DNA from 2 places in the Metabacillus sp. cB07 genome. Region 1 is predicted to be linked to the other one. Evidence: riboswitches for the same ligand, from Rfam matches in the RefSeq annotation. Region 1 holds a riboswitch; the other holds the start of a gene.
The links. A riboswitch is a leader RNA that binds a small molecule or an ion and turns the genes downstream of it on or off. The one in region 1 is predicted to bind lysine.
Positions count from the first base shown of each region.

Region 1 (5,438 bases):
GATTAATGCGCCCGCTGCAACGAGCCAGCCTGAGTAAAGCAGGAATTCTCCTGAGTAAGATCCTCCGCCGTAAGGCTCAGCTCTAAGTTTATCAATCATCATGTAGCCAAGGATGATTGGAGTGATGACACCCAGACAGATCTTCCACCAAGAACCTAATTGAATGTCGGAAATCTGATTTGCATGAGTTTGAAGATTTGTTGCCTGTTTAAGGATCCAGATGACAACAACTACTTCTACAAGTCCTGCAAGAGCCACACCAAAGCTGTTGATAAACTCATCTGCTACATCAAGGAAGTTGATGCCGCCTCTTGTTGCGAACAGAAGAGAGATAATAGCTGAAACTCCGCCTCCGAACAGCACGGCTTTCGTACGGGAAACATTGAATTTATCCTGTACACCCGCAACAAATGTCTCAACAATCGAAATGAGAGATGTAAGTCCGGCAAGCGTCAGGGATGCGAAGAATAAGAATCCGAAAAGCTGGTTAAATGCCGGGAATTCATTAATAATCTGCGGGAATACGATAAATGCAAGACCGATTCCTTTAGAAACGACTTCACTTACCGGAACGCCCTGCTGCATAGCCATAAAACCAAGTGCACTGAAAACCCCGATTCCTGCAAGAAGCTCAAATGCAGAGTTTCCGAAACCCGTAATGAACGCATTGTTTGTAATATCCGATTTTTTAGGCAGATAGCTTGAGTACGTAACCATAATGGCAAATGCAATCGATAAACTGAAGAAGATCTGCCCGTAAGCAGCAACCCACACCTTGCCGTTTGCAATCATGCTCCAGTCAGGTTTGAAAAATGCCTCAAGACCTAGTGCAGCACCTTCAAGTGTTAATGCCCGGATAACAATAATTAAGAATAAGACCACTAAAGTCGGAATGAAAATTTTGTTTGCAAGCTCAATCCCTTTTTTAACTCCGGCAAATAAAACACCAAGTGTAACCACCCATACAATCAGGAGCGGAATGAGAACTCCAGGTGCAAATCCGCCAAGTTCGCCAGGCGCTGCAGCTTGAAGGTAATCATTGAAGAGGAACGTTTGAGTGTCTTTTCCCCAGCTTAAATTTAATGAAAAACCGCTGTATGATATTGCCCATGCGATAATGACAGAATAATAAGTAGAAATGACAAATGCTATTCCAACCTGCCACCATCCGAGCCATTCAAACTTCTTGCTTAACCGTGCATACGTTAAAGGTGCAGAACCGCGGTACTTGTGACCTAGAGTAAATTCCATTACAAGCAGGGGAATACCTGCTGTCAGCAATGCGAAAAGGTACGGGATGAAAAACGATCCTCCGCCGTTTTCGTACGCCACTCCAGGAAAACGCCAGATGTTTCCAAGTCCGATTGCCGATCCGACAGCCGCTAAAATAAAGCCTGCCCTTGTTCCCCACTGTGGACGATTATCCATTTGTGTAAAGCCCCCTTTAGCCTTTTCTTCCGAATTTGGAAGAATTATAATTTTTAATATTTTCTGATATTTCAATATAACTATACATAGTATAATCGGACATTATGCCTAAGTCAAAATGATTTTTGAAATTTATTATAGTAAAATGATAAATCTGTCATATTTTCTCGCAAAAAAAAGACAGAGTCCGCGTGAACTCTGCTTTTTTCTTATTTGTTAAACAGCTGTTGCCTTTTTCTTGAAAATAAGGATAAAGACAATTAAAAGCACAATTACTGTCAAAAGTCCCAGAATCATACTTCCGGAAAGTCCAAGAACTAAATATCCAAGAGCTGCCATGATTCCTCCTGACACTGCATATGGAAGCTGCGTCACCACATGGTCGATGTGATGGCTTCCCGCTCCAGTAGAGGATAGAATCGTCGTATCTGAAATAGGAGAACAGTGATCTCCGAGTACAGCTCCTGCAAGGACAGCCGCCATTGCCGGAAGAAGCATCGAAATATCAGTTGCAGCCGTTATTTCGCCTGCTATTGGAAGCATGATGCCGAATGTTCCCCATGACGTTCCTGTAGCAAACGCCATAAAACCTGCAAGAACGAACAGAATGACAGGCAGGAAGGCTGTATTCATGTTTGACTGCTCTACTAGCCCTGCAAGGTATTCTCCTGTTTTCAGCTGGCCGATCAAATCAACGATCATCCAGGCAAGCGTCAGAATATAAATGGCCGGAAGCATTGATTTAATGCCCTCAAGGAAAGCTTTTGGCAAGTAGGCAGAAGAGATGCCTTTGCCTAAATATAAACCAAGTGTAACCACGAGACCGATAAGTCCTCCAATGACAAGCGACTTCGCCACATCCGTGTATTCAAACATTGTAAGAAGCGTCACTTTAACGCCATCTTCTGCTAGAACGCCTTCATACCCGGTCCAGAGCATGGCGCCTACTGTTCCAATAATCAGGGCAATAATCGGCCAGACAAGATTTCCGATCGAGCCTTTATCACTGACCGGCAGATCTTCCTTAATATCTCCGAGCGGCTCTTTTTCAGGATCAAACAATACGCCTTCTTTCATAGCCCGCTCTTCATGAAACTTCATGCTGCCGAGATTGATGTTGAAGTAGGCCGTTGCAAAAACTAGAGCCAGTGCAGCGAACACATAGTAATTCATAGGAACCATCGTCATAAAAGCAGACAACGGGGTATATTCAGAAACACTGTGGGTTGCAAGAATGGTCCCGATCATGGCAATGATATACGCTCCCCAGCTTGAAACCGGAGAAACAACACACACTGGCGCAGAGGTTGAATCAATAATATAGGCAAGCTTGGCTCTTGAAACTTTCTGCCGGTCTGTAATCGGACGGCTGACCTGACCTACAGCCAGTGCGTTGAAATAATCGTCGATAAAAATCATAATGCCCAGAAGTGCAGCGGTAAACTGAGCACCAGCCCGTGTTTTAACACGCTTTTGAGCCCATTCGCCAAACGCCCTGCTTCCGCCTGAAATGGAAATCAGCGCAGTCACAACGCCAAGGATAAGCAGGAAAAGAAGAATGAACACATTCCACGTATTGAGCTCTCCGTCTGCAATAAAGATGGCTTTAAAAGCTCCCCAGATTTTCGAAAGGGTTTCTCCAATGGAAAAGTTTGTGAGAATAAGTGCGGCGGAAAGGATTCCGACTCCTAGTGAAAGAAGGACTTTCCTTGTAAGTATGACCATCAGAATGGCGATGATCGGGGGAAGAATTGAATAAATAGTGCCTGACATGGTAAAACCTCCTGGAATTAGTAATGGGGCTACCGGCACGATGCAAGGATAAAAAAGTGCAAATAAAAAAGAGTACGATAGAAAATAACTATCATTACTCTTTTTAGGTAATGTTATGTTATCCTCCACGATCAGTAGCCCACCATTGCAGATATCCCTGCAATGACAGTGTTACCCTTATTCAAGGTAACCCCAGCTGTGCAGATGTTGACGCATGCTGCATAACTTCGGCAAAAAAGCCTTTTGTATAGTGATCTCAGTTGTCATCCTCACACTATCTACTCTTCTTTTTCGCGCCTCTACCTCATCATGAGACAAGGTGAAGTATTCAATTTGTATGCTGATTTAACGGACATATTTCTTTAGCCCCAAAAAGCAGCTCATTAACTAGTTGGATTATATCAATAATCTCCTAATCTATCAACAGCAACTTACCTTCCAGTTGATTCCACGGGAACTTCAAGCGCAGGAGGTGAGCTTCCTCCGCCCCCGTTGTAATAGCTTGGCACTTGCCCCTGAACAGCTTTAATCGCAATCGGGATGTTGTTTCTTACTGTAGCAGTTCGTGTGGAGAACGGAATGACCACCTCGACATTCACTTCAATTTCAACTGCTATTTCAATCAGCGCATTGTTAATTCCATACTGCTGAATCGTTTCCTTCACATCAGTCTGCACCTCACCGACAACGTAAAAACGGACGGGCACTTTCGGACCGAGGTTTCCAATCAGTGCATTATTCGTTGCCTGGCCAAGCGGAATCGAGTAGATGATTCCCTCGCCCTGTTTATCTTTCGTAAGATGCTCGCCCTCCGGCAGTTCAAGCGCGTCAATATTACCTTTGGAAGCTTCTCTTAAATTCGCCTGAATCTTGTCGGTTGTCTTGGCAAGCACGCTTCTGACAAATTTGGCGTTAAAATCGATTGTCGTCACATTCCCTTTTTCATCCGTATCAACGACAAACATTTCATCCACATCTACATCTTCTTTAATGTCCTTGTTAATCGCATTCTGGATAACAAGTGTCGCAATCCGTTTTGTTTCGGTTTCAGCCACCGTCATTAATGTCGGTTCAATTCCCTTATTAACAATCCACAGCCCCGCAGCTGTAGATAAGATAAAAAAGACGAGTGAAAGCAGGAATACATATCTGAAAGGAAGCGGCCCTTTTTTATGAGGACGGCTGCGGAATCTGGCCAAAAATAAATCCCCCCTTTACAAGCTATATTTATGCATGTAAGGAGGGATGTACGCTATTTTTTTGAAGTTATCTATTAAAACGATGCTGTTATAAAGTTCGTCTCAGAGCATTCTAAGCAGGGCATCTCTTCCGCTCATTCCTACGTGAATTCCGCGGTTTTCGGCTTCAAAGGTGATGGATTCAAGCGGAGCATCAAGAAGCTGTTCGATCGTCCGGACGCCGACTGCTCTGCCTGCAATAATTCCCCGCTCTTTCAATTTTTCATTCAGCAGCGCTACATCGAGTGCTCCGCACATAATGTACCCTTTGTCGCTTGTAACAGCCATGAAATTTGTTTTAGGCAAAGCAACCGTTATAGCTGTAAATTGATGACTTCCAATCATAATAGGTGTCATGGATACCATCGTTCTTTCACACTCCCTTCCTTCTGTAATTTATGAAGGCAGGAGGCATTGAGTGTGAAAACTAGGCATTCTTGTACGAATGTCCCTGTTTCAGCTTCCAGGCAAGGACATCACGCAGCATTTCAGGCATATAATAGGTTTTCTTTTCAGCATGGTAAATGGAAGGGTACAGCACGCCCAAAGTGAACATATCGACTGTCGCAACGTCATAGGTGCGGTCAGGATCAAGCGGCTCTCCTTGTATAAGAATGCCCGTAATGTGATTTAAACCATCTGATTTCTGCTCACTGCGAACCTCTATTCCGTCAAAAATCATCCGGCCCATTACTTTCCCCCTGAATCCAAGCCCCTTTAATCTTAACTGCTCGATTTTTTCTGTCCGTGACTCTGCAATCACTTCTTTCAGGACATCTCCCTTTAACTGCACTTTACAGGGGTTTATTGGATGCGGGCAAATCCTGTGAAGGTCTTTTCTCGTCACTGAGCCTGCTTGTAAAGGTTCCAGCAGCAGCCCGGCATTGACCATGCTCACATCGCCTTTGCACCACTCCTTGACGGCTGATGCCAGAAGGGCTGTAAAGTCAGAAGGGCCAAACCAGTTCAGTGTGAGATCCCTGTCAAGCACTGTCACTT
Region 1 is NZ_CP069296.1:3,487,593-3,493,030, forward strand. It holds gene JOJ89_RS17895 (sodium-dependent transporter) at 1-1,428, opposite strand, end outside; gene JOJ89_RS17900 (Na+/H+ antiporter NhaC family protein) at 1,645-3,201, opposite strand; lysine riboswitch at 3,329-3,511, opposite strand; gene yunB (sporulation protein YunB) at 3,633-4,400, opposite strand; gene JOJ89_RS17910 (YunC family protein) at 4,503-4,805, opposite strand; gene JOJ89_RS17915 (bifunctional metallophosphatase/5'-nucleotidase) at 4,867-5,438, opposite strand, start outside.

Region 2 (5,438 bases), 450 kb from region 1:
ACGGTTTGCGCCGTGCATGGAGTAATCACATTCTCCCGCAGCAAATAAGCCGGGAATATTCGTCATCTGATTATAGTCAACCCACAGACCGCCCATTGAGTAATGAACAGCAGGGAAGATTTTCATTGGAAGCTTGCGCGGGTCATCACCCATGAATTTTTCATAAATTTCGATGATGCCTCCAAGCTTAATGTCAAGCTCTTTCGGATCTTTATGAGACAGATCAAGATAGACCATGTTCTCGCCATTGATGCCGAGCTTTTGAGAGACGCACACGTCGAAAATTTCGCGTGTTGCGATATCACGCGGAACAAGGTTTCCGTATGCCGGATATTTTTCCTCAAGGAAATACCATGGCTTCCCGTCTTTATACGTCCAGACGCGTCCGCCTTCTCCGCGGGCTGATTCACTCATCAGGCGAAGCTTGTCATCTCCCGGAATAGCTGTCGGGTGAATCTGAATGAACTCGCCATTTGCATAGTGAACGCCCTGCTGATAGACGATGGAAGCTGCTGATCCCGTGTTGATGACAGAGTTTGTTGATTTTCCGAAGATGATTCCAGGTCCGCCCGTTGCCATGATGACAGCGTCGGAACGGAATGACTTGATTTCCATGCTTGTTAAATCCTGACCGGTGATACCTCTGCATACACCATCGTCATCGACAACGGCTCCAAGGAATTCCCAGCCCTCGTACTTTGTAACAAGACCTGCCACTTCATAGCGGCGGACCTGCTCATCAAGCGCATACAGAAGCTGCTGACCTGTTGTTGCACCGGCAAATGCCGTGCGGTGATGCTGCGTTCCTCCAAAACGGCGGAAGTCAAGAAGCCCTTCCGGTGTACGGTTGAACATGACACCCATGCGGTCAAGCAAGTGAATGATTGACGGAGCTGCCTCGCACATCGCTTTTACAGGAGGCTGGTTGGCAAGGAAATCCCCGCCGTAAACTGTATCATCAAAATGCTCCCAAGGAGAATCGCCTTCTCCTTTTGTATTTACAGCGCCGTTGATTCCGCCTTGTGCACAAACGGAATGAGAGCGCTTAACTGGTACTAACGAAAATAAATCTACATGAACGCCGGATTCTGCTGCTTTGATGGTTGCCATCAGGCCTGCCAAACCGCCTCCGACGACAATAATTCTACCTTTACTCATCTGGCCCACTCCCTTTGATTCTAGTACTCATCAAACAAATGCAAAAATAGTGCTGACTCCAACGTAGGACAGTGCAAGGAAAAGTGCGATTGTCACGTAAGTGGAGATCAATTGTGATCTAGGAGTGACTGTAATTCCCCAGCTCACAGCAAATGACCACAGGCCGTTTGCAAAGTGGAAGATTGTTGATACTACACCAACTACGTAAAAAACAATCATGAATGGATTGCTGAAAATAGAGGCCATCATATCAAAATTCACTTCTGCTCCAAAGGCAGCTGCAATTCTTGTTTCCCACACGTGCCATGAAACGAAAATCAGTGTAATAACACCTGAGATTCTCTGAAGCATGAACATCCAGTTGCGGAAGTATCCGAACTTGCTGACGTTGTTTTTCGCTGTAAACGCAATGTAAATTCCGTAGATTGCATGGTATAAAAGCGGGAGGAATATAATAAATGTCTCCAGAACAATTCTAAACGGCAAGCTTTCCATAAAATGTGCAGCATTGTTAAATGCTTCTTCTCCTCTTGTTGCAAAGTTATTTACAACAAGATGCTGAATTAAGAAGACGCCAACCGGAATCACTCCAAGCAAGGAATGAAGTCTTCGGTTCAAATACTCTCTGTTTCCAGCCATCTCAACATAACCCCCTAGTAATCTTAAAATCTTTTTTTTAATGTTTCTCCTATTCCCCGGCAATCTTTTAAAAAAATAAACATTGTATGATAAAATGTGACAAATTTATTGTACTCCTCACGCGGTACAGCGTCAAGAAAACGTGTTCATAAATTTTAATTTTGTGACAAATCTCTTTTTCAAACAATTTTTATTTTCTTAAAATACTAATCTGGCGCTGATCGGTCAGATAATTTACTTTTATTGCATGTGCCTCATGCCGCATCTTGATATATAATAAAAATCAGAAAGAGGGGAAGAATGTGAAAAAAACGAAAGAACAAATTGACACGGCACAGCTCAGAGATATGCAGGTGCCTGCGTTTGCATATGAACTCCTTAGAGAAGTGCTTATTCCTGACATTTTGGGGAACGAGTCCGCTTCCATGATGTACTGGGCAGGCAAGAGCCTTGCGCGGAAGTATCCGGCAGAATCCATCGACGAGCTGATCGCTTTCTTTTCGCTCGCAGGCTTTGGAAACCTTTCACTTGTACATAAGAAAAAAGACGAAATGGAATTTCAGCTGCAAAGCGAACTGATCCAGGCAAGATTTAAAACGATGAAAGAACCTTCGTTCCAGCTTGAAGCAGGTTTCATCGCCCAGCAGGTGCAGCGCATGAACAAGCAGATCACCGAAACATATGAGCATGTTAAAAAACGTGCGGACAAAGTTCACTTTACTGTGAAATGGGACTACAAAGACATGGAGTTTGAAAACGAATAAAGGACGGGTACTCATGATACCCGCCCTTTTTTTATTTTCATCAAAGCTCTCAGTTGGCGCCAAGGACGCCTGCCGGCTGCTCTGAAAGTTCAAATGCGTCGTGCAGCGCTTCTACCGCTTTCACCATATCAGCATGGCCGACTACCGTTGAAACTTTTATTTCTGACGTGCTGACCATTTTCACCTCAATCTGTTCCTTCGCAAGAACATGGAACATTTCCGCGGCAACTCCCGGGTTTGAGACCATTCCGGATCCTACGATCGAGACTTTGGCCAGGCCGTTTTCAAATTCGATCCGTTCAAATCCGAGTTCCTCCTTATACGTTTCAAGAACGTGCACGGTCTCTTCGACCTCACCTGTTTTAACAGAGAATGAAAGAGAAGCAATCTGTGCGTTTGCTGTACTTTGAATAATAATATCCACATTGATTCCGTGGCTTGCGAGTGTTTTGAAAATGGTGGAAAGAGCCATCAATCCGTTTTGCAGCCCGCAAACCGTCACTTTTGACACCTGATCTTCAAATGCAATGCCTCTTACAATTAAATTCTGTTCCATATCTGTTTCCTCCTCAATAAGCGTGCCCCGTTCGGCTTCTGTGCTGGATCTGACTTCAAGCGGTACTCCGTAATTTTTGGCAAATTCAACTGCACGCGGATGCAGGACACCCGCTCCCAGGTTAGCGAGCTCAAGCATTTCATCATAGGAAATTCCCTCAAGCTTTCTTGCCCCTTTTACAAAGCGCGGATCGGTTGTGTAAACACCCGTCACATCTGTATAAATATCGCATTTGTCCGCTTTCAGCGCCGCTGCTAAGGCAACTGCTGTTGTATCGGATCCTCCGCGTCCAAGAGTCGTAATCTCGCTGCCGTCTGCAAAGCCCTGAAATCCGGCAACAACGACGATTTTCCCTTCAGAAAGCCGTTTTTCTATTTTCTCTGTATCAATTCCGGAAATTCTCGCATTTCCATGGACGTGCTCTGTGCTGATGCCGGCCTGCCAGCCTGTATAGGAAACAGCGTCATAGCCTTTCGCCTGCAAAGCCATTGTCAGTAGAGAGATGGTCACTTGCTCTCCTGTTGAAAGCAGCATGTCCATTTCGCGCTTGCTTGGTTTTTGTGTGATTTCAGCTGCAAGTGATACTAAATGATCCGTTGTTTTCCCCATTGCCGATACAACGACAACAACACTGTTGCCCTTTTGGCTTTCTTCAGCTGCACGGTTGGCAGCATTCATGATTTTCTCCGGAGAACCAACTGATGTGCCCCCAAATTTTTGTACAATTAAACCCATATCGCCTCTCGCCTTTCAAGTCTTATTTGATCGTCAGCAAGTAAAAGGGAGAATCCCGGAAAACGCAAAAAAAGCAATGAGATTCTCTATCTCATTGCTTGCATAAACGAATAATGGAACTTCATTCATACAATGAGATAGCGCTCCAAGAAAAACATCTTCTTGACAATCCTGCGTCTCTTAAACGCAAAACCAGCAAAGAGAAGAAATGGCTCTTTCTTTGCTTCGGCGGCGCTCCCCTTTCACGCGTCTTCAAAGGAATCCATTTTCCTCTGACGCGCTACTCTTGAAGTCCGCACCTCTACCGTCATTTAACGAACTAAACGATCTGATTTATGAAATTAGTTAAAATTTTAGCAAACCTTACTGCTTAAAGCAAGAACATTTTATGCTTCTTCTTTTTCCTGCAGTTTTTCATAGATTAATTCTGCGGTATTTGAAGGCATGCCTGCAGCGATAATGTCCTCAATACTTGCCTCTTTCATTTTTTTCACAGACCCGAAATGTTTCAGCAGGACCTTCCTGCGCTTTTCGCCAACGCCGGGTATGTCATCCAGAATCGATTGAAAAGCGGTCTTTCCGCGCGTCTGCCTGTGGAAAGTAATCGCAAACCGGTGAACCTCATCCTGAATGCGCTGGAGGAGATAGAACTCCTGGCTGTTTCGTTCAAGCTCCACAATTTCAGGCGGACTGCCGACCATGAGGTTGGATGTTCTATGTTTGTCGTCCTTTACAAGGCCTGCTACAGGTATGGTCAAGCCAAGCTCATTTTCAAGCACATCCTGAGCTGCTGCAAGGTGGCCTTTTCCCCCGTCAATAATAATCAAGTCAGGAAGCGGTAGTTCTTCTTTCAGGACGCGCGTATATCGTCTGCGGACAACTTCCCGCATCGACTCATAATCATCAGGGCCTTTAACGGTTTTAATTTTATACTTTCTGTATTCCTTTTTAGCAGGCTTCCCGTCAATGAAAACGATCATGGCCGATACCGGATCTGTACCCTGAATGTTTGAATTATCAAAGGCTTCAATTCTTGCAGGCGTATAAATACCCATTTTTTCACCCAGCTGGTCGATCGCTTTTATCGTTCGTTCTTCATCGCGCTCAATCAGCGAGAATTTTTCTTTAAGGGCAATTTTCGCATTTTCATGTGCAAGCAGAACGAGATCCTTTTTCTTTCCCCGCTGAGGCTGCGTCGCAGTGACTCCGAGAAGCTCAGCAGCCATCTCCCGGTCAACGCTGTCCGGAAGCAGTATTTCTTTAGGAAGAATGTGATTGCTCTTTGAGTAAAACTGGCCGAGGAAGGTTAAAAACTCTTCTTCCGGTTCCTGATAAAGCGGGAACATGGCAATATCCCGTTCAATCAGCTTGCCCTGTCTTACAAAAAACACCTGAACGCACATCCACCCCTTGTCGTACGAATAACCGAACACATCGCGGTCGACAAAGTCATTCATCGTCATCTTTTGCTTTTCCATCGTGGCGTCAATATGGGCAATCTGGTCCCGGAATTCCTTCGCACGTTCAAAGTCAAGGTTCTCAGATGCAGCCAGCATTTTCTTTGAGAGTTCCTCTTTAATCTGCTT
Region 2 is NZ_CP069296.1:3,038,443-3,043,880, forward strand. It holds gene sdhA (succinate dehydrogenase flavoprotein subunit) at 1-1,158, opposite strand, end outside; gene JOJ89_RS15650 (succinate dehydrogenase cytochrome b558 subunit) at 1,189-1,797, opposite strand; gene JOJ89_RS15655 (YslB family protein) at 2,145-2,561, shown strand; gene JOJ89_RS15660 (aspartate kinase) at 2,611-3,852, opposite strand; lysine riboswitch at 3,983-4,164, opposite strand; gene uvrC (excinuclease ABC subunit UvrC) at 4,239-5,438, opposite strand, start outside.
Region 2: it holds a riboswitch for lysine, as region 1 does, so the genes downstream of both, JOJ89_RS15660 (aspartate kinase) here and JOJ89_RS17900 (Na+/H+ antiporter NhaC family protein) in region 1, are expected to answer to the same signal.